Regions from separate parts of the Mesorhizobium sp. RCAM 06353 genome, predicted to be linked through region 2. Evidence: riboswitches for the same ligand, from Rfam matches in the RefSeq annotation. Region 2 holds a riboswitch; the other holds the start of a gene.
What was found. A riboswitch is a leader RNA that binds a small molecule or an ion and turns the genes downstream of it on or off. The one in region 2 is predicted to bind S-adenosylmethionine.
Positions count from the first base shown of each region.

Region 1: it holds a riboswitch for S-adenosylmethionine, as region 2 does, so the genes downstream of both, metX (homoserine O-acetyltransferase MetX) here and AC56QX_RS01170 (O-succinylhomoserine sulfhydrylase) in region 2, are expected to answer to the same signal.

Region 1 covers NZ_CM185031.1:2,078,871-2,093,500, reverse strand. The annotation lists gene AC56QX_RS09910 (aldo/keto reductase) at 1-893, opposite strand, end outside; gene AC56QX_RS09905 (gamma-glutamylcyclotransferase) at 1,017-1,538, opposite strand; partial or broken gene AC56QX_RS09900 (DUF2125 domain-containing protein) at 1,452-2,204, shown strand; gene AC56QX_RS09895 (DUF2125 domain-containing protein) at 2,401-2,673, shown strand; gene AC56QX_RS09890 (sugar kinase) at 2,681-3,610, shown strand; gene AC56QX_RS09885 (prephenate/arogenate dehydrogenase family protein) at 3,607-4,542, opposite strand; gene hisC (histidinol-phosphate transaminase) at 4,548-5,657, opposite strand; SAM riboswitch at 5,808-5,885, shown strand; gene metX (homoserine O-acetyltransferase MetX) at 5,992-7,161, shown strand; gene metW (methionine biosynthesis protein MetW) at 7,220-7,834, shown strand; gene AC56QX_RS09865 (DUF1330 domain-containing protein) at 7,847-8,167, opposite strand; gene AC56QX_RS09860 (glycosyltransferase family 2 protein) at 8,458-9,453, shown strand; gene AC56QX_RS09855 (glycosyltransferase family 2 protein) at 9,454-10,389, shown strand; gene AC56QX_RS09850 (DUF1194 domain-containing protein) at 10,403-11,206, opposite strand; gene AC56QX_RS09845 (ABC transporter ATP-binding protein/permease) at 11,291-13,108, opposite strand; gene AC56QX_RS09840 (class I SAM-dependent methyltransferase) at 13,230-14,018, opposite strand; gene gloB (hydroxyacylglutathione hydrolase) at 14,183-14,630, shown strand, end outside.
Region 2 covers NZ_CM185031.1:256,052-270,681, forward strand. The annotation lists gene AC56QX_RS01110 (acyltransferase family protein) at 1-835, shown strand, start outside; tRNA gene AC56QX_RS01115 (tRNA-Gly) at 931-1,004, shown strand; gene AC56QX_RS01120 (Stf0 family sulfotransferase) at 1,103-1,864, opposite strand; gene AC56QX_RS01125 (hypothetical protein) at 2,260-2,514, shown strand; gene AC56QX_RS01130 (LysR family transcriptional regulator) at 2,600-3,589, opposite strand; gene chvE (multiple monosaccharide ABC transporter substrate-binding protein) at 3,903-4,973, shown strand; gene mmsA (multiple monosaccharide ABC transporter ATP-binding protein) at 5,071-6,603, shown strand; gene mmsB (multiple monosaccharide ABC transporter permease) at 6,600-7,886, shown strand; gene araD1 (AraD1 family protein) at 8,174-9,166, shown strand; gene AC56QX_RS01155 (hypothetical protein) at 9,182-9,637, shown strand; gene AC56QX_RS01160 (ABC transporter substrate-binding protein) at 9,656-10,429, opposite strand; gene AC56QX_RS01165 (2'-deoxycytidine 5'-triphosphate deaminase) at 10,529-11,623, opposite strand; SAM riboswitch at 11,763-11,840, shown strand; gene AC56QX_RS01170 (O-succinylhomoserine sulfhydrylase) at 11,896-13,086, shown strand; gene AC56QX_RS01175 (ceramide glucosyltransferase) at 13,119-14,270, opposite strand; gene apaG (Co2+/Mg2+ efflux facilitator ApaG/CorD) at 14,572-14,630, shown strand, end outside.

The DNA of each region.
Region 1 (14,630 bases), 1.8 Mb from region 2:
GCGGCCTTGATCAGACTGTCCATCTGCTCCGGCTTGGTGGCGCTGGCGATCGGCGCGGTGACGCCTGGCCGCGCAATGACCCAGGCAAGCGCGACTTCCGCCTGTTTGGCCGAATGCCTCGCCGACACCGCGTCGAGTGCCGCAAGGATGCGCATGCCGCGCGCGTTGAGATAGTCCTTCACCCCGCCGCCACGCGGGCTTTGGCCAAGATCGGCTTCGCTGCGGTATTTGCCGCTTAGGAAACCCTTGGCCAAGCTGAAATAGGTGATGACGCCGATATCCTCGGCCACACACAGATCATGCAACGGCCCATCGAAGGAGGAGCGGTCGTAGAGATTGTATTCCGGCTGCAGCACCTCGTAGCGCGGCAGGCTGCGCAGGCTCGCCACGTCGAGCGCCGCGCGCAGCTGGCCGGCGTCGAGGTTCGAGCAGCCGACATGGCGGACCTTGCCCTTGGCGAGCAGCTTTTCATAGGCGCCGAGCGTTTCCTCATAGGGCGTGGTCGGATCCGGCCAGTGCGACAGATAGAGGTCGATGGCGTCAATCTGCAGCCGCTTCAGCGACGCGTCGACGGCCTTTTCGATATAGGCGGCGGACAGGTCCTTGTGGCCCTGCCCCATATCGGAGCCGACCTTGGTGATCACCACGACCTTGTCGCGGTTGCCGCGGTTCTTCATCCAGCTGCCAATGATGGCTTCGGATTCGCCGCCCTTGTGGCCGGGGACCCAGCGCGAATAGGCGTCCGCTGTGTCCACCGCGTTGAGGCCAGCCCCGACGAAGCGGTCGAGCAGGTCGAAAGATGTCTTCTCGTCGGCGGTCCAGCCGAAGACGTTGCCGCCCAGAACCAGCGGCGCGATGGAAAGGTCGGTGCGACCGAGACGGCGTTTCTGCAAGACGGATCTCCGTGAGGAATTGGGACCGGGCGGATGCCGCCTGTTGGCCGGGGTTCGAAGCCTAACCTAGGTCTCGCCGCACCAAGGTCAAAGGCCTGGCTGCCTTTTCCGCAGAGCCAGCCTTCACAAAGGCGCTATCCCCCGTGCCACTTCCTCCAGCCAATGGTCGCGGATACCAAGCGCTTCCAGATGCTTCAGCGTGCTGAGAACATAATCCTCATTGTCGCCGGATTGGCCGACGGCGCCGCGCACCACCGCAGCCGCATGCGCAGCATCAAGCGACCCGGCATATTGCTCATGCTTGCGGTCGACGATGTAGGCTACGGCTTCGACCATGCCGCCGCCATCAAGGCGAATCTTGAGCGTGCGCTCGAGATAGACTGATGTGACGAGCTCGCGCTCGCGCAGATAGGCAATAACCTCGTCGCGCAATTCCCCGGGCACGCGGAAAGCCAGGCCGACGCAGGAGCCGCCATGGTCGAGGCCGAGCACCAATCCGGGCCGCTGGCGCGTGCCGCGATGCACGAAGGAATAGACACAGAGCGAGCGGCGGTAGCCATGCAGCCGGGCGCGGCGTGTCTCGACATGCGCGAAACCCGGCCGCCAGATCAGCGAGCCGTAGCCAAACACCCAAAAATCGCCCATATCGCCGCGCCTGATTGCAAAAGATTGCCGACACCGCATCCGAAGCGGTGTTTTTTCCGTCCGTGTCTGTCTACCTATTGTTGTCGGAATCGAAGCTCCGTCCACCAATACCCATGCGTTAATGAGAGCCAAAGCATGACGTCAAGTGACGAACGCCGACCAAAGCCCCGCCGCGGCCTGTTCTGGCTCGTGGCGTTCATCGTTGTGCTGTTTGCCATCTACAGCGGCGGCTGGTTCTACCTGGCCAACAGGGTCAGGGCTGAAGCTGAGAAAGCGGTTGCCACGCTCAACAAGAGCGGCATCGAGGCCGGCTGTGCCAATCTTCAGGTCAGCGGCTATCCCTTGAGCTTCACCGTCTCCTGCGACAACCTCGCCTACGAGGACGATGCCAAGAACATCGCCGCCTCGGCCGGCTCCTTCAATGCCGTCGCCCAGATCATTCAACCCTTGTCCCCGGTTGCCAATCTGCGCGGACCGCTCAGAACCTCCGTCCCGGGCATGATGCCGCTGTGGATCGACTGGGACAATCTGCAGGCCAACGTCAAATTGTGGTACCCGCTGCCGCAGCGTATATCGCTGCAGGCCGAGGGCCTGTCCGGCCAGACCGATCCGGCTGACGACACCGATCCGGTTGAACTGTTCAGCGCCGGCAAGGCCGCTGGCCAGTTGCAGCCGAATGGCGGCGATCTCGACTATATCGGCAGCTTTGGTGATCTCGAGATCGACCCGGATACGATCGGCGGGCGCGTGCTGCCGGCGCTCGATGCCAGCGGCGACGCCACGCTGAAGAACGGCGTTGCGCTGATCGGCACGCAGGTGAAGAGCCTGCGCGGCCAAAGGATAGAGATCTCGCAACCTCGATGTGTCCTCGGGCACGGCGCGGGTTACCGTTTCCGGGCCGCTGTCGGTCGACACCGAAGGCCTGATCGACGCCGATCTGATGATCCGGATCAAGGATCCGAAGGCCGTGGCGTCTATCCTTGCCGGCGCCATACCCGAGCAGAAGAATGCGATCGAACAGGGCTTTGCCGCCCTAGCCATGCTCGGCAGCGAACCGTCGATGCCGCTGAAAGTGGTCAAGGGCAAAGCCTCGCTCGGCTTCATTCCGCTCGGCAAGATCAAGCCGGTGCAATAGCGCGGCCATGGCAAAACCGGTGAGGCTCCTGAGCGTCGGCGCGCTGACACTGGACACCATCCTGCGTGTCGAGACGCTGCCGACGCATCAGGGAAAATTCATTGCCTCCGACGGTGTCCAGATCGCCTCGGGCATGGCAACCAGTGCTGCCTGCGCCGCGCATCGCCTGGGCGCCGACGTATCGCTGTGGGCGAGCGCCGGCGACGATCCCATCGGCGATCAGCTGATTGCCGGGGTCGAGGCCGAGGGCGTCGATTGCACCTATGTCCGCCGCGTCAGCGGCGCCCGCTCAGCACTGGCCTCGATCCTGGTCGACGCGCATGGCGAGCGCATCATCGTGCCTTTCTACGACAAACGCGCCCAGACCGATCCCGAGGCTTTGCCTTTCGCAGACATCGCGGCGTTCGATGCCGTGCTGGTGGACGTGCGCTGGCCGGGTGCCGCTGCCCTTGCCCTCAAGGCGGCGCACGCCGCCGGCCGGCCGGCGATCCTCGATGCCGACACCGCGCCGCTGGCGGTGCTGGAGCAGTTGCTGCCGCTGGCCTCGCACATCGTCGCCTCCGAGCCGGCAGTCCGCATCATATGCGGCCAGGCGCTGGATCTGGAAACCGCTTGCACCGACATGGCCTCCCGCACCGACGCCTTCGTCGCGGTCACCGGCGGCGCGTCAGGCACCTGGTGGTTCGATCGCGCAGCGCGATCATCCCGTCATGTCGCGGCGCCAAAAATCAAGGCAGTCGACACGCTGGCGGCGGGTGATGTCTTTCACGGCGCCTTTGCCGTCGGGCTGGCGGAAGCCATGCCAGTCGAGCAAGCCTTGCGCTTCGCCAGTGCCGCCGCCGCCCTCAAATGCCAGCGCTTCGGCGGCAGGCTGGGCGCACCGGACCGGACCGAGACGCTGGCAATGGTCGCGGCGACCTGGCCTGAAACAGCCTAGCTCTTGACGGGATGCTCGACCGCCTGACGGCCGAAGTCGGGTGCGTCGATATCCTGGCCGGCCTCGATGATCGACCGGCGCACCGCCCGGGTGCGGGTGAACAGGTCGAACAGCTTGTCGCCGTCACCCCAGCGGATCGCGCGCTGCAGGAACGCCAGATCTTCCGAGAACCGCGCCAGCATTTCAAGGATGGCGTCCTTGTTGTGCAGGCAGACGTCGCGCCACATGGTCGGATCCGAGGCGGCCAGACGCGTAAAGTCGCGAAAGCCGGAGGCGGAATATTTGATCACTTCCGTCTTGGTCACCGATTCCAGATCGTCGGCGGTGCCGACGATGTTGTAGGCGATGATGTGCGGCAGATGCGAGACGATGGCGAGCGTCATGTCGTGATGCTGCGGGTCCATCGTGTCGATGTTGGCGCCGCAGCGGCGCCAGAATTCCGACAGCCTCTCCAGCGCTTCCGGATCGGTGCCCGGTACCGGCGTGAAGATGCACCAGCGATTGTCGAACAAATCGGCAAACCCGGCATCAGGGCCGGATTTTTCCGTGCCCGCCAGCGGATGGCCCGGAATGAAATGCACGCCGTCAGGCACATGCGGCTGCATCTGCGCGATCACCGATGCCTTGGTCGAGCCGACATCGGTGAGGATCGCACCCTTCTTCAGCGCCGGCGCAATCTCCTGCGCCACTGCGCCGGACGAGCCGACCGGCACCGAGACGATGACCAGATCGGCATCGCGAACCGCTTCTTTCGCATCGGTCGTGTAGGAGTCGCCCAGTCCAAGTTCCTCCGCCCGCGCCAGCGTCGCGGCGCTGCGGGTCGAGATGGCGACATGGCCAGCCAGCCCCTCGCGGCGGATGACGCGGGCCAGCGACGAGCCGATCAGGCCGATGCCGACCAGCGCGATCTTTTCAAACATCGGTGAGGTCATGGCGTTCAGCTTTTCAGGAATGTCGCGAGAGCGGCGACAACGCCGCGATTGGCCTCTTCGGTGCCGACGGTCATGCGCAGCGCGTTGGGGAAGCCGTAGCCTGAAACGCGCCGCAATATGTAGCCGCGCGCCGTCAGATAATCGTCGGCCGCCGCCGCCGAATGCTTCTGGTCGTCGGGAAAATGGATGAGGAGGAAATTGCCGACGCTGGGTGTCACCCGCAGTCCAAGCCCTGTCATCTCCTGGCTCAGCCAGGTAAGCCAGGTCTCGTTGTGCGCCACGCTGCGCTCGACATGGGCGCGGTCGCGGATCGCCGCGATGCCAGCTTCGATCGCCGTCGCATTGACGTTGAAGGGACCGCGCACGCGGTTGATGGCGTCGACGATGTGCATTGGGCCATACATCCAGCCGATCCGCGCGCCGCCAAGGCCGATCTTGGAGAAGGTGCGGGTCATCACCACGTTCTCGGTGCCGCCGACCAGCTCGATGCCGGCTTCATAATCGTTGCGGCGGACATATTCGGCATAAGCCGCGTCGAGCACCAACAGCACATGCCTGGGCAGGCCGGCATGCAGGCGCCGCACCTCCTGGAACGGCACATAGGTGCCGGTCGGATTGTTGGGATTGGCGAGGAACACGATTTTCGTATGCGGCGTGACGGCGGCCAGTATCGCATCGATGTCGGCGCGCTCGTCGGTCTCCTTGACCGCGATCGGCGCGGCACCGGCCGACTGGATGTAGATCTTGTAGACCATGAAGGCATGTTCGGTGAAAATCGCTTCGTCACCGGGCGCGAGATAGGTTTGTGCCAGCAGGCCCAGAATCTCGTCGGAACCGTTCGAGCAGATGATGTTCTGCGCATTGAGGCCGTGCACCTCGGCGATCGCCTCGCGCAGCCGTTTGGCAGTGCCATCGGGATAGATGTCGAGTTTGGCGGCAACCTCACGCGCGGCCTCAATAGCCTTCGGCGACGGGCCGAGCGGGTTCTCGTTGGACGACAGCTTGTAGACCTTGGCGACACCGGCGGGTGCGGCGCTCTTGCCGGGCACATAGGCGTCGATGTCCATGATGCCCGCGCGCGGGGTTGGACGTGCCTGATCCGGTGTCTGGTTCATTTTTTGCAAAATCCGTCGAAAATGCCTCCATCCGGAGGCCGCAGCGGAAATACAAGCCATGGCCCGCAATGTCGAGAGGCGGCAGTGGTGCCAGCAGCCGGCCCAGACAGCTGGCATTGACGGCAGAGCGGGCGAGTTCTAGAAGGGCAGCGACAGTTCCGTGGTGATTTGGCCGGTCGGCTTGCAGCCACGTTAAACAATTCGCTAAAGGGCCGTTTGCGTGACGTAACCGGCTTTGCGAATGGCAATGCCGGTTTTTTATTGTCCGCGACCGGCCGGACGGACGCATCGTCGGCGATTTTTCGCCTGATATAATGCAGCAAGTGAGACGAGAATGGCCGCTCTGCGCGCAGGAAAGACCAACAACGAGGCCGACCAGCCGTCGAGCCCGGTGTTGCGCTTCGGGTCCGACAAGCCGCTCAAGCTCGACGCCGGCACGCTTTTGTCGCCGTTCCAGATCGCCTATCAGACCTATGGCGCGCTGAACGATGCCCGCTCCAATGCCATCCTCGTCTGCCACGCGCTGACCGGCGACCAGCATGTCGCCAACACCAACCCGGTGACCGGAAAGCCGGGCTGGTGGGAAGTGCTGATCGGCCCCGGCAAGATCATCGACACCAACCGCTTCTTCGTCATCTGCTCCAACGTCATCGGCGGCTGCCTCGGCTCCACCGGCCCAGCCTCGACCAACCCCGCCACCGGCAAGCCGTATGGGCTCGACCTACCCATCATCACCATCCGCGACATGGTGCGCGCGCAGCAGATGTTGATCGACCATTTCGGCATCGAGAAACTGTTCTGCGTGCTCGGCGGCTCGATGGGCGGGATGCAAGTGCTGGAATGGGCGTCGTGCTATCCCGAGCGCGTCTTCTCGGCACTGCCGATCGCCACCGGCGCCCGCCATTCCTCACAGAACATCGCCTTCCACGAGGTCGGCCGGCAAGCCGTCATGGCCGATCCGGATTGGCATGGCGGCAAATATTTCGAGCACGGCAAGCGCCCGGAAAAGGGCCTGGCGGTGGCGCGCATGGCCGCCCACATCACCTACCTTTCGGAAGCCGCCCTGCACCGAAAATTCGGCCGCAATTTGCAGGACCGCGACCACCTGACTTTCGGCTTCGATGCCGACTTCCAGATCGAAAGCTATCTGCGCCACCAGGGCATGACCTTCGTCGACCGCTTCGACGCCAATTCCTACCTCTACATGACGCGGTCGATGGACTATTTCGACCTCGCCGCCGACCATGGCGGCAGGCTGGCGGACGCCTTTGCCGGCACCAAGACCCGCTTCTGCCTGGTCTCGTTCACATCGGACTGGTTGTTTCCGACGGAAGAGAGCCGCTCCATCGTGCATGCGCTCAACGCCGCCGGCGCCTCGGTATCTTTCGTCGAGATCGAGACCGATCGCGGCCACGACGCTTTCCTGCTCGACGAGCCGGAGCTGTTCGCCGCCATCAACGGCTTCATAGGCTCGGCGGCGCGTGCCAGAGGGCTGAGCGCATGACCCCGGAAAGTTGCAGACTTTACGGATCAGGATCATGCGCCATCCAGGAGACGACATCATGAGCGTCAACGGCAGCCAGCGCGTCGACCTCGAGGTCGTCGCCAACCTCATCCCGCCGCAGTCACGCGTGCTCGACGTCGGTTCGGGCGACGGCTCATTGCTTGAATTGCTGCAGGACACCAAGCAGGTCGACGGTCGCGGGCTTGAGCTGTCGCAGCGCGGCGTCAACGAATGTGTGGCGCGCGGCCTCTCGGTCATCCAGGGCGATGCCGACAAGGATCTCGAATTCTATCCCGACAAGGGTTTTGACTTCGTCGTCCTGTCGCAGACCTTGCAGGCCACCCGCAACCCGAAGCTGGTGCTCGACGAACTGCTTAGGATCGGCGACCGGGCGATCGTGTCCTTCCCGAATTTCGGCCATTGGCGGGTGCGCCTGTCGCTGTTCGTCAAAGGCCGTATGCCGGTGACCGCGGACTTGCCCTATTCCTGGTACGACACGCCCAACATCCATTTCTGCACCATCCGCGACTTCGTCAATCTGTGCGAGGAGCTCGGTGCGACGGTGGAGAAGGCAACCGCGCTCGACGCCGCCGGCCAGAAGATCGGCCTGTCTATGCCCTGGTGGTTCTGGAATTTCTTCGGCCAGCAGGCGGTGTTCTTGCTGAAGCGATAGGGCACGGCCCGTCTAGCCAAGCACATCCGTAGCCTTGTGCGGATGCTCGACGCCGTCAACGATGATGACGTCTGAGTGCGAATTATCGATGCGCAGTGGAAGGATCGCCCGGTAGGCTGGCGAATTGTACCAGCTGTGCACCTGATTCCGGTCGGGAAATTCGATGATGATAAGGTTGCCCGGCCATTCGTTCTCGATCACCTCGACGTCGCCGCCATGGACCAGGAAACGGCCGCCGAAAGGTTCCAGCGTGGCATCGATCTTGTGCAGGTACTCGACGATCTGCGGGCCCATCGTGACTTGGCGCATATGGGCAACGGCGTAAGCGGTCATGACGTAACTCCCTTGTCGATCGAGGCCGATTTGCCGGCCTGATGACTGCAGATTGCCAAAGGAAGTGACGGACTTCGATTATGCCAGAGGTAATGGGAGCGATATCGACGCTGCGACCGAATCAGTCCTCGATCGCGCGGAACTGCATTCCTTCCGACCTGCTAACGTGTTGCTATTGGGGCGCGAAATCTCAAATTCGACGTTTCAGACCGGCTGCATTTCGCATCGTGGGATGACACACGAAGATGTTCTTTGTAGCGTCGCGCCGAACGTAATGCTTTGGGCGGGGCATGGAACGCAAATCCCAGACCTATTCAATCGTAGTCGAAATGGAAAATGCCAAATCCATCAACGAAGATGAGATTGGCGTTTCATTTCGCGCTTTGGCGCGGGAGATAGACGGCGCAACGACGCACGATCAATACCCCAAACCGGAGGTTATTGTCGTTCACGGCGGGCAGAAGACCGAGACGCCGTTCCTCCAGCAGCGTATCGCCGAGCTTGTTCCGCAACTTGGCGCGGTTGCCAATCTGGTCTTCAGCGCCAGCACCGGCAGCCGATACTATGAGATCAAGAACGCGGGCATCGGACTGGCCACGGGCGACATCGTCATTTTCTGCGATTCCGACACGGTCATGGAAACAGGCTGGCTGCCGGCGCTCCTTAAGCCGCTACAGGATCGCAAGACGATCGCCGTGAACGGCTACACCTATCTCGGCTACGACGATTTCGCCTCGCGCGCCTTTGCACTCCTATGGTTCTTTCCGCTGCGCGACGGGGATCAGCGTTTCGCTTCCAGACGGGCGATGAACGCCAACAATTGCGCTTTTCGCAGAGACTGGTTGGCCAGCCACCCCTATCCCGCCAGCAATGGTTTCAAGGTTTCCTGCACCTTGCTCACCAGCCAATTGAAAGAGAGCGGACATGACTTCGTCCGGGTCGACGCCCGGGCCAGCCACTATCCTCCGCGCGGCTGGCGGTTTTTCTTCTGGCGCGCGCTGGTCACCGGCCGCGATGCCGACCGGAAGTATGTGGCGCTGGAATCGCCGTCGCGAGCCGCACGGGTGGTGAAGGCAACTAGGCGCTGGTTTTCGACATCCCGCCGGGTGGGCGGTCGCATCCTTACCCATGCGGCGCGGGTCGGGATGCCGATCTGGCAAATCCCGTTTGCGCTGATCGTCGGGATGATCTTTTGCACGCTGGTATTCGTTGCCCAGGCGGCCATGGCGCTGGGCCTGGTCCGCGACGAGCCGGAACACCTCCCTCTCTATGTCGGGCATAGCTGAATGGCCAAGGCCCAGGATACGGCACCCCTCATCACGGTCATCACGCCGACGCACAACCGGCGCGAAACGGTGTTGCGCGCCGTCGAAAGCGTGCTTTCCCAGAGCATGCCGAGGCTCGAGCATATCGTCGTCGACGATGGCTCCACCGATGGCACTGAGGCCGCGCTGGCCCGCATCAGCGACCCGCGGCTGATCTATGTCGGTGCGAAATGGCGAGGCGCCAACGCTGCCAGGAATGCCGGAATCGAGCGTGCGCGGGCGCCGGTGGTGACATTTCTCGATTCCGACGACGTCTACATGCCGCATCGGCTCGAACGGACCTTGGCCTGGTTCGATGACAATCCCACGCTTCAGGTGCTGCTCAGTTCGTTCGTCTCCTTGAAGAGCGGCCGCACCACCAACTGCATCAACCCCGAGGCATTCGTCAGCCCGGCGATGCTGGAGCGGACGCTTGTGGCGCAAACGATCTTCATCGCCGGCTCGGCGATATCAGCCCGCCGCGAGGCCTTGCTGGCCATTGGCGGCTATGACAGCGACATCACCCGGATGCAGGATCGGGAATTGCTGCTGCGCCTTGCCCGGCGCTTCGGCGCGCAACTGTCCGGAGATCTCGACTGGACGAAGCACAATTCGGAGAATTCGATTTCAGGCCGCCGCGACGGCTATGTCGAAGCCTATGCAAATCTGATGGGCAAGCACCCGCATATTGCCCACGCCTATCCGCACATTCCCCCCTACATGATCTCGCGCCAGCTCATTGCCGATATTCTCAGGGGCCGTTTGCCCGAGGCATTTGCCGGGTACATGGCCAACCGGTCTTCCAAGGAGCTTGGCTACTCGCTGCCGCAACTGGTCAACGGCTATGTCTGCGGCCGGCGTTGGCGCCGCGATCTCTACACCGAGTTTCGCAACAAGGTCGGCGTCCGGCCTGCCTGAATCCGTTGCAAGGTCAACGGTCGAGTTCCGGGAAATACGGATCCGACAAAAAGCGCCTGTCCCGTTCGCCTTGCAGGCAGTCGATCGGCGTGTCCGCGTCGACGGGGGTGACCCTCGCCTTGTCCTGAATACCGCTCACTTCAAGGATCAGCTTGCGCCGGATGGCGGTGGAAAATTCGGCGGCCGCATAAATCGGCAGCACGAAGGAGCCGGGGCCACCGGTCACGCATTGCGCATAGTACTGGTCGAGATGGCTGAAGGTCGTCGATGGGTTGATCAGGATCGGCAGGCCGTTGATGACGATGCCTTTGGCTGTTGCCGCATCACGCGTCGCAGTGACCGGCGGGCCGATATTGTTGGGGCCATCGCCCGATATGTCTATGACGCTGCGTTCGCCGGCGACATCCGTCCTGTCGAACAGCCCGGCGCCGAAGGCAAGTGCCGTGGAAATCGAGGTGCCGCGAAAACTCCGAAACGGACGCGCCGCCACCTTGTCGGCAAAGCGGTTGGCGCTCTCTGTGCTGTCGATGATCTGCCAATTGATGACCGCGTCGTCGCGCACCGTGCCTGCCCATTCGAAATAGGCGAGCGCGATACGGCCCGTATTGCCGGAGCGGACGGCCTGGATGAAGTCGGGATGCCGCAGCGCCTCAACATAGCCGGCGCGCTGCAGGGCGAATTCCTTCTCGTCCATCGACAGGGAGATATCGACCGCCAAAACAAGCTTGACATCAACGGCCGGCGCATCCGGCGATGAAGCGACGGGAACTGCCTGGGCGCAGGCAAGGCAGGCAAGCAGGCGCAGCGCATCAAGCATGGCCAATGCCGGGGTTGTTTCTTCGGGAAATCTTCCATTGCGATCACGGCGAAATAAGGTTTGAGCGCAACCAGAGAAAGCAGCCTACTTCTTGCGGCGGGCGGCAGCCGGCGGCGGATCGATGGCGCCGGCTCTGACGCGGGCGGGTTTCAGCGCCGGCGCGCCGGAATCCTTCACGATCGTCAGGCCACGCGGGAAGAACTGATTGTTGTGCTGGCCGCGCCCGATATTGATGATTGTGGCTCCCTTCAGATGCTTTTCCAGCATCGCCAGCACGCGGCGCAGCGCGGGTCCGTCGAACGCATCCATCGCTTCGTCGATGATCACCCATTTCGGCTGCCGCAAGGCGAGCCTGGCCACGCCCAGCAGGCGCTGTTCGTCATCGCCCAACTCATGGTCCCAGCGCCCGACGCGGTCGAGCGACGACGACAGCCGTTCAAGACCGACCTCGGCAAGCACCGCCGCAATGTCGGCATCACTCGCGGGCGCATGTCCGTTCGCGTGATTGAGCACGTCGCGCAACGTGCCGGCCGGCAAATACGGCACGCGCGGCACAAAGATAAGGGTTTCTCCAGCCGGCAGGCCGATCTTTCCGCTGCCCCAGGGCCAAAGCCCGGCAATGGAGCGGAAGAATAGCGTCTTGCCAGCGCCCGGCTCACCGGTGATCATGACGCGCTCGCCGGGGTGGATTTCGACATGCTGGTCGGAGAGTTTTGTGCAACCCTCCGGCGAGGCCACTTGAAGCTTCTCGAAGGTCAGGCTGCCATTGGCGTTTTGATCGAAGGTGATGCGCCTTTCGGTATCGTGCAGCACATCGGTTTCATCGAGCGCGATGCGGAAGTCGGCGACGCGCATCAGCGTGGCGCGCCAGTCGGCGATGCTGCCGATGTTGTTGATGAACCAGCGCAACGAAGAGTGCACCTGGTTGAAGGCGCCGACCGCCATCATCAGCCCGCCAAAGCTGATATCGCCCGAGAAATAGACCGGCGAGGCGACCAGGATCGGCGCCACGACCGTGATCCAGCCATAGGTATCGGTCACCCAGGACAGGTTGATCTGCGCGGTGTAGATGCGCCGCATGGCGCCCAGCACGGTGCCGAGGTCGAGTTCGAGCCGTTGCCTGGCATCGGCTTCGCCATGATAGAGGGCGATAGCATCGACATTCTCGTTGACGCGCACCATCGAGGAGCGCAGCTCCGCCTCTCGCGTGTAGCGGTCGCTGTTGAGGCTGATCAGCGGTCGCCCGACCAGCCAGCTCAGCCATGAGGCGATGCCGGCATAGAGGAACGCGGCCCAGACCATGTAGCCCGGTATGGCCAGCGACCAGCCGTTGACGTGGAAGACGAAGCCCGAAGACAGTTCCCACAGCACACCGACGAAGGACACGAGCAGGATGAGCGACTGTAGGAGCCCGACGCCGAGGTCGGTCGACAGGTCGGACAGATGCGCGGCATCCTGCTGCATGCGCTGGTCGGGATTGACGCCGATGGCGCCGGCATTGGCCAGCCGGAAGGCGCGCGCCGGCCGCATCCACTGGTCGATCAGGTCCAGCGTCAGCGCCTCGCGCAGCTTCAGCCGGATCATCTGGTTGAGCCAGGTCTGGCCGATATTGAGCACCAGCAGCCCGCCGGCGATCATCGCAAAGACAAGAAGCTGGTGCAGGAAAGCCGCCATGTCGCGGCGCGCGAGCGCGTCGTAGAAGGGCTGGTTCCAGCTGTTGAGCAGGACCTGGCCGATCGACGTCGCGATGATGACGGCCATGATGCCGACCGACGTCCACAGCAACCACTTGCGAACCGGCGATCCCACCAGCGCCCGCTTGATCGTCGCCACCTGATCGCGCAGGCTGCTGGCCACAGCGACCGGCTGAACGGTGGCCTGATTGTCCAGTTGATCAGCCATGTCAGGGGTCCTTGCGTTCAGGTGCGATGCTGAAACCGGATGAAGAAAGCCGCCGCCTGTCAACCAGTCCGCGAGACAGATAGGTCGGGAAAATGCCGCGCGAGGAAAGTTTCCGCCTTGATCACGAAGGTTTCACCTGGTGGGACGGCCCTGCCGCGCCTGCGGCCTCGGCCCGGCGGCCGAGACGCGTGGCGCCATGCGGCGACAGCACCGGCACGAAGACGCGGCGAGACGCGCGCTGGGCCACCGGCACACCCTGATAGAGCCGTTTCTGCGCCTCGACGACGATGACGCCGGAAAAGATCGGCCACAGACGCCGGCCGGCGCGCTCCAGCACATTGTGGAAGCGCATCATGAAGCGTCGCCGCGATGGTGGGAAGAACAGTGCATCCGACCAGGAAGCGGGCGTGAAATTCGCCTCGCGCAGCAACTCGGTGAGCTGGCCGCGTGAAAAAGGCCGGCCACTGCCGAACGGCGTATGTTCGAAACGCGCCCAGACACCGCGCCGGTTGGGCACGACGATGACGACGCGTCCCGCCGGCGACAGCACCCGCCAGATCTCGTTCAGTGTCTCGCGCGGGTTTTCGACATGTTCGAGCGAATGGACAAGCAGCATGCGGTCGATGCAGGAATCGACCAGCGGCAGTTCTTCGTCGAAGACCAGCGCCGTTGCCGTCGGCCCCGTCGCCGGCCAGACCACGGCGCCCTGCGTCGCTGGCATGAAGGCAAACACCCTCTCGGCATCGGTGCCGAACCGCTCAAGCCACGGCAACGTATAGCCGAGCCCGACCAGCCGTTCATTGGGGACAGTAGCCCATATCGACGATAGCGCCATGGTGATCGAACGTTCGGCGAACCGGCCGAGCGTTGTCGAATAGAAGGAGCGAAGGTCGACGATGTCGGAATGCATGTCAGGGATGTAGCCGTGATATCTGCCGGTTTCAACAAAGGGCCGGAGGCAGCTGACACATACGCGGATGACATTCGTCATCTCCGGGAATGACATTCAGTCATCTCGTGGATGACATCCGCCCTCTGGCGCCCTATGTCTGCGGCGACAAAGGGAGAGATGCGATGGCGGTCGAAATCGAACAGTTCATGTGCCGCAGCGATAATTTCGGCGTGCTGGTGCATGACCCCAAAAGCGGGCAGACCGCGATCATCGATGCCCCCGAGGAGGCGTCGATCCTGGCCGCGATCAAGCGCACCGGCTGGACACCGACGATGATCCTGACCACCCATCATCATATGGACCACGTGGAGGCCAATCTGGCGCTGAAGGAGCGCTTCAAGCTGCGCATCGTCGGCCCGGAAGCTGAAAAGGCCAAGATTCCCGGCATCGACCAAACCGTCGAAGAGGGCTCCGTGCTTCATCTCGGCGGGGAGCGTATCGAGGTAATCGCCACTCCCGGCCACACCGCCGGCCACGTTTCCTATCACCTGCCGGCATCAAAAGTGGCGTTCACCGCGGACACGCTGTTCGCACTGGGCTGTGGACGCCTGTTCGAGTGCAAGCCGCCGG
Region 2 (14,630 bases):
CGCTTTCTCGGCCGCTGCGATCGCCTTGCTTTGCGTCGGCGGCGTGGCCGGTTTGCTGGGCAAGGGTTTCCCGCAACGGTTCCCGGACTTCTCGACGGAACGGGTCGTGGTGGGTGACTGGCGCAACGGCGTGTGTTTCAACGAGGGCGCGAGCCGGATCGAGGACTGGAACCTCGCCGACTGCACCCGTACCCATGGCTTTGCCACCAATGTGCTGCTGTGGGGCGATTCCTTCGCCGCGCATTATGTGTCGGGGCTGGAGGCCAACGCTGAGAAGATCCAGGCCAATGTCATCCAGTACACCTATGCCGGCTGCCCACCCAACCTGACCTACTTTTCCTACGCCCGGCCGGCCTGCACGCGCTTCAACGAGCGGGCGCTGTCGATCATCCGCGAAGCCAACATCCAGGCCGTGATCCTGAGCGGCCGATGGACCGACTACCAGGCCCGGGGTTTTGAGGGCCTGCAGAAGACGATCGACCGGCTGCGCGATATGGGCGTCAAGGTCTATGTCATCGGCCAGTCTCCGGAATTCATCGCCGACGTCCAGAAAATCGCTTTCTTCGCAAGACGAGATCATGTCGCCAACACATCCTGGCCGATGGCCATGGATCCGGACATCAACAAGCAGGTGCTGCCGTTTACCAAAGGGGCCACCTTCATCGACCCGCTGGCCTATCTCTGCGACACGGCCGGCTGCTCCTACGCCGACGTCGGCACCAAGCAATTTCTCTACTTCGACTACGGTCATTTTTCTTCGGCCGGCGCGACGCTCGCCATCTCGAAATACTGGCCAAGCTTTGCCGCCAGCAACAAAGTCGCGAAGGCAAAATAGCAACCGCGAACCAGCGCGGAGGCAACCCGAAAGCGTTTGTTCAGGGTCGCTTTGCGATTGCCCGAAGGCCGAACCTCATGGTAACGAGGGCACGCGCGGGTATGATGTAATGGTAGCCTGTCAGCTTCCCAAGCTGAACGCGCGGGTTCGATTCCCGCTACCCGCTCCAGACTATGCCAAAGGGCTATACGCCTGATGTTGAGGGTCTCGAACCCCGCCTCGGCGCTATCCACCCCCCTGAGGTAGAAATTAATTGCTGGCCACGACCTAGAGTTGACTGATTCGCATCTGCTTCTTCAGAAGGAACCGAGCGAGATTATCGACGTTGCGCGGCGCCATCTTTTCGGGAAGATGCGCCAGCAAATTCTTCGACCTGGCGTCATTGCGGTACCGCTCAACCCATTCCTCGGTGTAGGCGTCCCGCTGCAACCGCAAATTCGTCTCGAAATTGCAGTTCGGCATTTCAACCGATAACTGGCGCGCCAACGAGGCGACATACGGACGGGGGTCACTCAACAGATCTTCATAGAAAAAATGGTCGTAGGGCAGATCGGCCATCCGCAGGTAGGCACCCCAGAAGGCATGGCTCTGCTCGATCCGGAAGTAGACTTGGCAGATGCTGGCGAAGTCGTACTCCGGGATCAGATCAGTACCGCTCGTCGTGCTCTGCCAACGGCCTGACGCTTTCGCCCGACAATAAGAAATTGCTTGACGAAGTCGGTCTCTCCGTTCCAGCAAGACCAATCCGATGCCGTGGCGCCTGATGCATTCGGTGAGGAAGTCGACTCCATACTTGGCCTGCGTCGTCTCAAGGTGCCGCGAAAACACTTTTACAGCGAACCTGCCATTCGCGGTCTTGCCGCGATCAATCACCGCGCAAAAAAGTTCGTCGAAGGATTTTGGCTTGAACCCCAGCTCGCTGGGGTCGAGCCATTCGCCCGACTGCCCCAATATTCCGGTGCTGTTTGCCAGGCTGCCAAGCCATTCGGAGCCACTGCGGGCTTCGGTCAGTATCGCCACGCCTTTCATGCGTGCCGATTGCCCCTGATCTGCAAACGTGTAGCCGGTGTTACGGGATATGGTTCTGCTCCTTAATGGCCACTCGGCACGGTCACACCTCTATCTGACGGAAATTCAATTAGTAAAGTCTAATATGATTCCGTCAATTCGATCTTAGGATAACTGGGACGGACGATTCCGTCACGGGGTGGTCTGTGCCAAGCCAGGCATTACAACACGCAAGCCTTGGACCCTGCGCGTCTGTGCAGAGACGACACCGGCCACGCTGCGGTGGCCGGCCTTTCGTCAGTGGTTAGTCACAGCCAGACGCCAAGCCATACGCGCTCGCGCCAGCAACGGACATGGCGGCGCCCATGGCGCCAGTAACTGCGGCAAACTCGTCTCCAACCGCGGCGCCGTCCGCCATGGCGACGACGCCAGTGGCCATGATGGCCGTGATGCCAGCGACGATGGGAGACCTGCTCCACTTCGACCGCGTCATCGCCTTCGAAGACAGCGGGATCCGGCTTGTCCAGTTCATCGAGAATTCCGTTGCTCTGGGGAATACCGGCAACCGCGCGGCCGGGTCCGACTACTCCAGCAAACGCCACGGCCCCCGCAACGCCCAGCAGTCCAGTGAGAAACAACCGACGTTCCATCAAAACCTCCCGAGTTGTTGACCATCGGCACCTCGTTCCCTCGCCCAAAACGGGCTCCAGCGAGCATGCCGATTGGCCTGAACGCGCGAATGCACTTCTTGTTCCATCACCCCACTTCGCGCAGGATGAAATCGTGCAGCATCTTGGCGGCCGGCGAGAGCGCGCGGTTCCTGACCGTAATTAGGCTGTAGGGCCTGACCTCGATGTCGAATTCTGTCTGGACGACATCGATGGCGCCGGCCAGCCCGTCGGGATTCTGGATGAATTTCGCCACCTGCACCGAAACCGGCGCGATGGCGTCGGAGTGCGCGACCATGACCAGCGTGAGCAGTAGCGAAGAGGTGTTGAGGATACGGTCCGGCAGCGCGATGTTGCGGTTGAGGAAATTGCTCTCCATCGCCTGGCGCAAGGGCGAGCCGCCCGACTGGAAGACCCAGTCATAGGCGGCGGTGTCTTCCAGCCGCACCACGCTGCCCCTGGTGAGCGGGTGGCCACGGCGCACGATCAGGCAAGCCTTCTCGACGCCGATGACACGCGATTCGAACAGCCGCGGATTGAGGTCGTCGGGAATACGCGCGATGATGAAATCATGGCGCGTAGCGATCAGTTCGCGCGCCAGCACATTGGAGGTCTCGACCTGCATGGTGATCTCGATGCGCGGATAGATGCGGCGGATTTCGCGAATCGCCGGCACCGCCAGCTCGATCGCCGGCGCCGTCACGGCGCCGAGAAACACGGAACCGCCCTTGCCTGCCTTGAGCTCGGAAATCTCGCGGTCGACCTCGCGCATCTCCAGCAGGATCGAGCGTGCGCGCCTGGCCAGCGCCTTGCCGTAAGGCGTCAGCGTGATGCCGCGCGGCAGCCGCTCGCACAGCTTGACCTCGAGCACCGCCTCCATTTCGGCGATCATGCGCGATGCCGCCGGCTGCGAAATGTTCATGACCTGCGCCGCCGCGCTCACCCGGCCGTGGTCGTCGAGGGCGACGATCATGCGCATGTGACGCAGGCTGAGACCACTGCGCAGCAGGGTTTCGCCATCGCCCGGAGTCTCATTGTAACCATTTGAAACCCCAGTCGAATTCCGTAATGCCGCCATGGTTTTTCCCTGCCTCAGCCCGCGACCCTCTGGCATTTGCCAGCAACCTGCGACGACTCATAACATATACCACTTGCGGTATAGCAACCATCAAAGATCGCATTTGACAGTTATGGCAAAAGGGTCACAACGTCAGAGCGTTCCGAGACGCAACGATCGACGACGACAAAAATCGTATCGATTGAAATCAGCGCTTCGGGGCCATGGGAGGATACCGGAGATCGATATGACGGCAGTAGTGCCTTGGCGCTTCTGCACGATTGCGCGGCCCGCGACCCCCGGGGTGCCGCGTCCATCAACCAGGGAGAGTTATGTGAAAATCATCAAGACACTGGCCGCAGTCGCGGCGCTTGGCATCGCTGCCATGACCTATTCGGCGCACGCAGCCGACAAGGGTCTTGTCGGCGTGCTGATGCCGACCAAGACTTCGCAGCGCTGGATCAATGACGGCGATGCCGTCAAGTCCCAGCTCGAGGCTCTCGGCTACACCGTTGACCTGCAGTATGCGCAGGACGACATTCCCAACCAGCTCAGCCAGCTGGAAAACGAAATCACCAAGGGCCCGAAGGCGTTGATCATCGCCTCGATCGACGGCACCACCCTGTCGGATGCGCTGCAGAAGGCCGCTGACGCGGGCGTCGTCGTCGTCGCCTATGACCGCCTGATCAAGAAGACCGCCAATGTCGACTATTACACCACGTTCGACAATTTCGGCGTCGGCGTGATCCAGGCGAATTCGCTGGTCAAGGGCCTCAAGGAGCGCTTCCCGAACACCAAGCCGTGGAACGTTGAACTGTTCGGCGGCTCGCCCGACGACAACAACGCCTTCTTCTTCTACAACGGTGCGATTTCTGTCCTGCAGCCGTTGATCGACGACGGCTCGATCAAGATCAAGTCCGGCCAGACCGGTATGGACAAGGTCGGCACGCTGCGTTGGCTCGCTGCCACCGCCCAGGCGCGCATGGACAACCTGCTGTCGGCCAACTACTCGGACGGCAGCCGCGTCGATGGCGTTCTGTCGCCCTATGACGGTCTGTCGCGCGGCATCACCGCCTCGCTGCGCGCTGTCGGCTACGGCACGGACGCACAGCCCTGGCCGATCGTGACCGGTCAGGACGCCGAGACCGCCTCGGTCAAGCTGATCATCACGGGCGAACAGTACTCGACCGTGTTCAAGGACACCCGCGATCTGGCCAAGGCCACCGTCGAACTCGTCGACAAGGTGCTCTCGGGCGGCAAGCCTGATGGCCTCGACACCAAGACCTACAACAACGACGTCAAGGTCGTTCCCTCGATCCTGCTGACGCCGCATGAGGTCGACAAGTCGAACTATCAGAAGCTGGTCGTCGACTCCGGCTACATCAAGGCCGAAGACCTGAAGTAATCTCGGTTACAAAGACAGGGGTCCTGCGCGATGCAGGGCCCCTTTCCGTTCACGAGCGACCCCGGTATTGTTTCTGCCGGCCTCGGAGGAGCTTGCCCTGATGACGACGATTTTGGAGATGCGCGACATCACCAAGACGTTCCCCGGCGTGAAGGCGCTGTCGAACGTCAACCTCAGCGTCGAGGAAGGCGAGATCCACGCCGTGGTCGGCGAGAATGGCGCCGGCAAATCGACGCTGATGAAGGTGCTGTCGGGCGTCTATCCCTCCGGCACCTATGACGGCCAGATCATTTTTCAGGGCCAGGAATGCCAGTTCAAAGGCATCCAGGACAGCGAACACAAGGGCATTGTCATCATCCACCAGGAACTTGCGCTGGTGCCGATGCTGTCGATCGCTGAAAATATCTTCCTCGGCAACGAGCACGCCAAATACGGCGTCATCGACTGGGACGCCAACGAGCAGCGCACCAGCGCGCTGTTGAAAAAGGTGGGCCTCAAGGAAGACCCCAAGACGCTGATCACCAATATCGGCGTCGGCAAGCAGCAGCTGGTCGAGATCGCCAAGGCGCTCAGCAAGGAAGTGAAGCTGCTGATCCTCGACGAGCCGACGGCGTCGCTCAGCGAAAAGGACAGCCAGGCGCTGCTCGACCTGCTGCTCGAATTCAAGCGGCAAGGCATGACCTCGATCCTGATTTCGCACAAGCTCAACGAGATCAACCGGGTCGCCGACAAGGTGACCGTCATCCGTGACGGGCGCACCATCGAGACTCTGGCCAAGAAGGACATCTCGGAAGACCGCATCATCACCTCGATGGTCGGCCGCTCGCTCGACGACCGCTATCCGCCGCGCGAGCCTCACATCGGCGAGGTCGTGTTCGAGGTGAAGAACTGGTCGGTCTATCACCCGATCCATGCCGAGCGGCAGGTGATCAAGGGCATCGACATCAACGTACGCAAGGGCGAGGTGGTCGGCATTGCCGGGTTGATGGGCGCCGGACGCACCGAATTCGCCATGAGCCTGTTTGGCCGCTCCTACGGCCGCCGCATCACCGGCGAGGTGCTGCTCAAGGGCAAACCGGTCGATGTCTCCTCGGTGAGCAGGGCGGTTCAACACGGCATCGCCTATGTGACCGAGGATCGCAAGACCTACGGTCTCAACCTCATCGACCATATCAAGCACAACATCACACTCGCCAATCTCGGCGGTGTCTCGCGCCACAGCGTCATCGACGACATGCGCGAGCTCGCCGTTGCTAACGACTATCGCAAGAAGACCAATATCCGAGCTTCCAGCGTCTATCAGCTGACCGGCAATCTTTCGGGCGGCAACCAGCAGAAGGTGGTGCTGTCGAAATGGCTGTTCGCCGATCCGGACGTGCTGATCCTCGACGAGCCGACGCGCGGCATCGATGTCGGCGCCAAGTACGAAATCTACACGATCATCGCGCGTCTTGCCTCGGAGGGTAAAGCGATCGTGGTCATCTCGTCGGAAATGCCGGAATTGCTCGGCATCACCGACCGCATCTACGTCATGAACGAAGGGCGCATCGTGGGCGAAATGCCGGCGGCGGACGCGAGCCAGGAAAAAATAATGCGCGCCATCGTTCGCGGAGAAGGAAAAGCAGCATGAGCACCGAAAGCGCCCCCGCCCCGCAGGGCAACGTCGCCGAAGAACAGCGTCCACGCATCGCCGTCTCGGCGCTGACGACGAACCTGCGCGAATACGGTCTGATCATCGCGCTGATCGTCATCATGCTGTTTTTCCAGTTCACCACGTCGGGAACGCTGTTCAAGCCGGTCAACCTTAGCAATTTGGTGCAGCAGAACTCCTTCATCATCGTGATGGCGCTGGGCATGCTGCTGGTCATCGTATCGGGCTATATCGACCTCAGCGTCGGATCGGTCGCCGGTTTCATCGGCGCGCTGGCGGCGAACATGATGGTCATCTGGCAGCTCGGACCGCTCAGCAATCCGCTGGTGGTTTCGATCGTCTGCCTGGTCGTGGGCGGCATGATCGGCGCGGCGCAAGGCTACTGGATCGCCTATCACCGAATACCGAGCTTCATCGTCACGCTGGCCGGCATGCTGATCTTCCGCGGCATCTGCCAGGCGCTGCTCGGCGGCGGATCCTCGGTCGGTCCGCTTCCCGACGACTTCAAAATGCTCAGCTCCGGCTTCATCCCTGATGTCATCGGCCCGCTGACGCTGATCCCGCCGACGGTGAATGCGGCCGGCAAGACCATCATGGGCAGCGGCCTGACACTGCACATGACGACGATCGTGCTCGGCCTGATCGCCGTGGTGGCCTATGCCTATTTCGGGGTGAGGACGCGGCGCAAGCGCGAGCGCCATGGCTATGAGGCCGAGCCCTTCCCCCTGTTCATCATCAAGACGCTGGTCGCCAGCGCGCTGGCGCTGTTCCTTGTCTATGAGTTCGCCAGCTACAGGGGCCTGCCGGTGGTGCTGCTCGTCATGGGCGTGCTGATCTCGCTGTTTGTCTTCGTCACCAAGCGCATGACCATCGGCCGCCGCATCTACGCCATGGGCGGCAATCCAAAGGCGGCGCAGCTGTCGGGCATCAACACCGAGCGGCTGACACTGATGGTGTTCATCAACATGGGCGTGCTGTCGGCGCTAGGCGGCCTGATCATCGCGGCTCGCCTCGGCCAGGCCGTTCCGGCGGCGGGCCTGGGCTCAGAGCTCGATGTCATCGCCGCCGTCTTCATCGGCGGCGCCTCGGCGATGGGCGGCGTCGGCCAGGTCATCGGCGCGGTGGTCGGCGGCTTCATCATGGGCGTGATGAACAACGGCATGTCGATCATGGGCGTCAATGTCGACTGGCAACAGGTGGTCAAAGGCCTGGTTCTGCTCGGTGCCGTGATCTTCGACGTCTACAACAAGAACAAGGCCTGACAGGAGCAATTCCAGGAAAAGTGCGTCGCGGTTTTCCTACAGGAATTGCTCAGAAACAAAATACTGGGAGCGGGTCGAACCACTCCGGCGAGGCAACGAGGAAGGCATACGGGTCTAGATCGCGATGCTGCCGGCAAATAGTCGGCATCAAGAAGTCCCCCAGGGGATCAAGCCCGCGAGCGCAATCCGGACGAAGAATTTCACCCGTGGCGCGGCGAGGTCCGAGCCGCGCAGGTCAGGGTTTGCCGACAGGCAACCAGGCCAAGACACATGAGAGAGGATTGATCATGCTGATCTCGCAGATTCTCGACGACGCCGAGACCATCCGTGTCGTTGCCCGCAATGGCGGCAAGACCCGGATCATCAACGGCGCCCGCAGCGTCTACTCGCTGGCGATGGAGGCTGCCCGCACCGGCGTCGGCCTCGTCGCGCTGATCGAGCGCAAGGGACTCGGCGAGACGGTCGATCTCGACGCCGCCTACAAGAAGGGGCGGCTGCTGTCGCCGATCAACCATCCCGATCCGGCGCATTTGCATCTCACCGGCACCGGGCTGACGCATCTCGGCTCGGCGGCGACGCGCGATTCCATGCACAAGAAGCTCAGCACCGATGGCGAGGAGCAGCTCACCGATTCCATGAAGATGTTCCGCATGGGCCTGGAAGGCGGCAAACCCGCCAAAGGCCAGGTCGGCGTGCAGCCGGAATGGTTCTACAAGGGCAACGGCACAATGGCCGTGGCGCCGGGTGCCGCACTCCTGTCACCGGCCTTTGCCAAGGACGCCGGCGAGGAACCTGAGGTCGCCGGCATCTATGTCATCGGCGATGACGGCGCCCCCTTCCGTGTCGGCTTCACGCTATCGAACGAATTTTCCGACCATGTGACCGAGCGCGTGAATTATCTCTTCCTCGCCCATTCCAAGCTGCGCAATGCCTCGTTCGGGCCGGAGATCCTGATCGGCGACCTGCCTTCCGACATCCGCGGCACGTCGCGCATCGTGCGTGATGGCAACACGCTGTGGGAAAAGCCATTCCTGTCGGGCGAAGCGAACATGTCGCACACCATCGCCAATCTCGAACATCATCATTTCAAATATTCGGCGTTCCGCCAGCCGGGCGACGTGCATGTGCATATGTTCGGTACGGCGACACTGTCCTTCGCCGATGGCGTCAAGACCGAGGCCGGCGACGTGTTCGAGATCGAGGCTGGGGATTTCGGCCTGCCGCTGCGCAACCCGCTCGAGATTGAGCAGCCGGTAAAGGTAGCGGTGAAGGCGCTGTGAGCTAGCGGAGAGAGAATGGACAGGATACGGCTTGGTATCATGTTGGCGGGCATGGCCCTGGTCCTCGCCTGCACGTCCTCTGCTGCCTACAGCGGCGGGCGATGCAGCGCAGCGTCTTACCGCGAAGCCCGGTCGGCGATGACGAGCCGGCTTCTGGCCTCCGGTTACTCGAAAACGCAAGCGGGCTTTCTGATGCGCAACGCCGATCGCATGACATCCGCACTTCGCGCTGACAAACTGAACGAAAATGCCAGGACTTGCGGTATCGACTCCGCCAGAGCCCGTGTTCTCGGTTGTCTCGACAGACAGCTGTTCCCTTTGAGGTCTGGCTCCAGCGCCTCGCTCGATGAGGAAAAGCAAACCACCAGGGAATTTTGGGGCAGGAGGCGCTTAGCCGTGCGCGAACTGCTCTTTATCGGCCAATTCCATGGCTGTCTGGGCGCCGCGAAAGAACGTCTCTTTCGCGGCTGATTCCAGCAAATCTAAATATCAATAAATATCGAAGTCGAAATACTTGGCCTGGATCTTCTTGTAGGTGCCGTCGGCGACGATCGCATCTATGGCCGCATTGAGCTTGTCGCGAAGTTCTGTGTCTTCCAGGCGCACGGCGATGCCGGCTTGCGTCTCGGTGCCCTTGACGTCGCCGACCAGCTTGCAGCAGCCGTCGCTTGCCTTCTTCAGCCAGTCCACCAGCACGAACTTGTCCGAGATCACGGCATCAAGCCGGCCGTTGGTCAGGTCGGTGATCGCCTCTTCCTGGGTTGGATAGAGTTTTGCCTCGGCGCCGGCCTTGCCATAGGTGTTCTGGGCATAGTCGGCCTGCGTGGTCGAAGCCTGAGCGCCGACCGTCTTGCCGGCAAGGGCTGCCGGGTCGGTCGAGGTCAGATCGCTGTCCTTCGGCGCCACCAAAGCGAGCGGCGTCGTGTAGTATTTGTTGGTGAAGGCGACCTGCTTCTTGCGCTCTTCGGTGATGCTCATCGAGGCGATGATGGCGTCGAACTTTTTGGCCTGCAGAGCGGGGATGATGCCATCCCAGTCCTGGGTGACGATTTCGCACTCGACCTTCATCTGCGCACACAGCGCATTGGTGATGTCGATGTCGAAGCCGACAACCTTGCCGTCCGAGGTGATGGTGTTGAACGGCGGATAGGCACCCTCGGTGCCGATTTTCAATTTCTCCGCAGCCTGCGCCGACAGAGAGCCGGCGGCAATCGCCAACATGGCAGCGCCTGCTGCCGATAGGATCCATCTTGAAATCTGCATTTTCTTGTTCCCCCTGAGCGCCGCATCCCGGCGACCGACAAGCCAGCCAAGCATGATGTGCCAGCGCAGGCAAGTATTTTGCCTGGCGGTAATCGGGGCTCAGCGCGCGGCGCGAAAATGCTTGGAGAGCTTCAGGCCCTGGGCCTGGTAGTTGGAGCCGAGATCGGTGCCGTAGAGCGCCTGCGGCCGCTTCAGCATATGCTCGTAGACCAGGCGGCCGACGATCTGGCCATGGTCGAGGATGAACGGCACTTCGTGGCTGCGCACTTCGAGCACCGCCCGGCTGCCGGTGCCGCCGGACGCCGAATGGCCGAAGCCCGGATCGAAAAAACCGGCATAGTGGACGCGGAACTCGCCGACCAGCGGATCGAAGGGTGTCATCTCGGCGGCATAGAGCGGCGGCACATGCACCGCTTCCTGGCTGACGAGGATGTAGAATTCGTCGGGATCGAGCACCAGTTCGCCGGCGCCGCTCTTGTGGATCGGTTCCCAGAAATCGACGACCTCTTGTGCCGCACGTTTGTCGACATCGACGAGGCCGGTGTGATGCTTGCCGCGATAGCCGACCAGCCCGTCACTGTCGCCATTGAGATCGATCGACAGCGCGATGCCGCCGCCGGAAATGTTCGGCGGCTCGGTGGCGACCAGCATCTCGGCGCGGTGCAATTCGTTCAGTTCGGCTTCCGAGAGTAGTGCATTGCCGGTGCGGAAGCGTATCTGCGACAGGCGCGAGCCGATGCGCACGACGATCGGGAAGGTGCGCGGGCTGACTTCCAGGTAGAGCGGACCGTTGTAGCCGGCGGCGATCTTGTCGAACTCGTGGCCGCGGTCGGTCATGACACGGGTGAAGATGTCGAGCCGTCCGGTCGAGCTCTTCGGATTGGCGGAGGCTGAAATCTCGGCCGGCAATGCCAGGCTTTCGAGCAGCGGCACGATGTAGACGCAGCCGGTTTCCAGCACCGCGCCTTCGGCCAGATTGATCTCGTGCAGCTTCAGCCGGTCGAGCTTTTCCGAAACCTTGTGGTTGGGGCCGGGCAGGAAGGAGGCCCGCACCCGCCAGGCCTTGTCGCCGAGCCTGAGATCCAGGCTTGCCGGCTGGATCTGGTCGGCATCGAGCGCGCGCGCCGACTTCAGCGCACCGGACTGGAACAGCGCCGAAATGTCCTGATCGGGAAGAATGCCTGTCTGCCGCAAGGCTCCGCTCCTTAGCCCAGACGATTTTCTTGCCGCAGGTTCTCGCCGCAAAACCGTGGAACACTTTTGCGGAACCTGCTTGGTACAAACCTCTTAATGAAGCCGGCAATTGACGCAAGCGCGGCGCGGGTCTAAAGGGTCGTTATCCCGTGGTGATTTGGCCGGTCGGCTTGCAGCCACGTTAAACAAGTCGCTAAAGGACCGTTGGCCGCGAGGCCGTATGGACCGGTTGCGACTTTCGCGGCCGGTTTTTTTGTGTCTGGAACAAAGCGATGAGCAGCAAGAAGCGTAACTGGAAGCCTCAGACAGCCCTCGTGCACGGCGGAACCCTGCGTTCCCAATTCGGCGAGACCTCCGAGGCGATGTACCTGACGCAGGGCTATGTCTATGAAACGGCGCAGGCTGCGGAAGCCCGTTTCAAGGGCGAGGAACCCGGCTTCATCTATTCGCGCTACGCCAACCCGACCGTCGACATGTTCGAAAAGCGCATGTGCGCGCTGGAAGGCGCCGAGGATGCGCGCGCCACGGCATCCGGCATGGCCGCGGTGACGGCGGCCATGCTGTGCAGCGTCAAGGCCGGTGACCATATCGTCGCGGCGCGCGCCCTGTTCGGGTCCTGCCGCTGGGTGGTCGAGACGCTGGCACCCCGCTACGGCATCGAGGCGACGCTGGTCGACGGCACCGACATCGCCAACTGGGAAAAGGCGGTCAGGCCCAACACAAAACTGTTCTTCCTGGAAAGCCCGACCAACCCGACGCTGGAAGTGGTGGATATCGCCGCTGTCGCTTCGCTTGCCAACTCGATCGGCGCGCGGCTTGTCGTCGACAATGTCTTCGCCACGCCTTTGCAGCAGAAGCCTTTGCAGCTCGGTGCCCACATCGTCGTCTATTCGGCGACCAAGCACATCGATGGCCAGGGCCGCTGTCTCGGCGGCGTCATCCTGTCCGACAAGAAGTGGATCGACGAGAATTTGCACGACTATTTCCGCCACACCGGCCCCAGCCTGTCGCCCTTTAACGCCTGGACATTGCTGAAGGGCCTGGAAACGCTGCCGTTGCGCGTGCGCCAGCAGACGGAAAGCGCCGGCAAGATCGCCGACTTCCTCGCCGAACAGCCGCAGATCGCCCGCGTCATCTATCCCGGCCGCGCCGACCACCCACAGGCCGATATCGTCAAGAAGCAGATGTCGGGTGGTTCGACGCTGATCTGCCTTGACGTCAAGGGCGGCAAGCAGGCGGCCTTCGCCTTGCAGAACGCGCTCGACATCGTGCTGATCTCGAACAATCTCGGCGATGCCAAGAGCCTGATCACCCATCCGGCAACGACGACGCACAAGAATTTGAGCGACGAGGCCCGCGCCGAACTCGGCATCGGGCCAGGTACGCTTAGGCTGTCGGTCGGCCTGGAGGACACAGACGACCTGCTGGAAGACATTGCCCAGGCACTGAAGGCCGCGAAATAGAACCAGTCGAGGCAGCGTCGTCCGCGCCGCGATCAGGCGCGCGACGGCGTCTCTTCCAGTTCGGCGGCCTTGGTGCCGATGGTCATGGCGTTGCCGCGCCAGTCGACGGCGCCGCCTAGCCAGCCGCGTGCCCACATGGCTGGAAGCATCAAGTCCCGCGCAATCATCGCCGCGACCATGCGCGGCGACAGGTACCAGCCCTTGGACCAGGCCAGGGCACATTCCGGAAGGTAGAAGGCCGCCAGCACGGCGATGGCCGTCAGCGGCAGGCTGAAGCCGGCACTTGCCGCCGCAACCAGCGCAAGCAGCAGCGGCACCACCGCGCCGGTCAGGATTTCGGGCGCGAAGAACAGCGGGAAGGTGACGCGGCGCAGGCGCGCCCAGCGGGCCTGGCGCGACCAGATCTCGCCAAGCCTGCGTCGGCCGAGCGGCTGCTCGAAGGGCGCGGCGACGAGATTGACGCGCAGGCCGAGGCCGTTCACCAGCTTTGTCGCGGCGGCGTCTTCGGCGATTTCGGCGGCCAGTGCACGGATGCCGCCATTGGCATCCAGCATCGGCTTGTTCCACAACATGCTCTTGCCCTGGGCAAAGCCGAGGCCGAGCGCCTCGCCGGCATATTGCCAGCGGGCCTGCAGCGTGTTGAGGAAGGCGCATTCGACCTCGGCCCAGAAGCCATCCGGCCGCGAACCGATCGGCGTCGAGCAGACAAGGCCGGTATCCGTCCGCCACGCCGCCATCAGTTGCTGGATGTAGTCTCTCGGCATCAGCACGTTGGAGTCGGCCAGGATGACCCAGTTATGCCGCGCGGCTTCCCAGCCCTTGACGCAGTTGTTGAGCTTGGGATTGGCGCTGACACGATCGTCACCGATCAACAGCCGGGCCGGGACTTTTGGAAAGCGGCCAATGGCGGCACGGATCAACCTGACCACCGGATCGTCGGCATGGGCGACGCAGAAGATCAGCTCGTAGCGCGGCCAGTCGAGCGAGAAGGCGCGCTCCAGCGTCTCCTGCGTGAACGGCTCGACACCGCGCGACGGTACGACAATCGACACCGGCGGCGATTTGCCGGCTGGCCGTGCGATGGTCGTGCGCCGGTTCAGCTGTGAAGCGGCGAGCAGGATGCTGGCAGCGTTTGAAAGGATAAGAGCAGTCGAAAGCGAGGCGGCTATGAGAGTGAGTTCCATCGAGATCTGGTCACTCCAGAAGAGACGGCCCGCATCGTGGCCGTTTTCAACAGTTCGACAGAGCGCCGAGTCGCCCGGTGCGTGCACACCACCATTGTCGTGTGTCACTTAAATGACATTCTTTGCCGGCACCTGCGTTTCAAAGTCAGGCGCGACAAGACGCGCACGTTGACCTGCTCGCCGGGAGCGCCGAAAGGTTCTGTTTGTTGAGCATGATCTCTGCACAAACGGAAACCCGTTTGTCCGGGGAAACCGGTTCCCACTTTTCGGGATCATGCTTGAGATTGTTTTGGAGCCGCTTATGTACCGCGCCGTCACGCGCAACATCGAAGTGCAGGTCAGGCCGTTCTACCTCGAGGA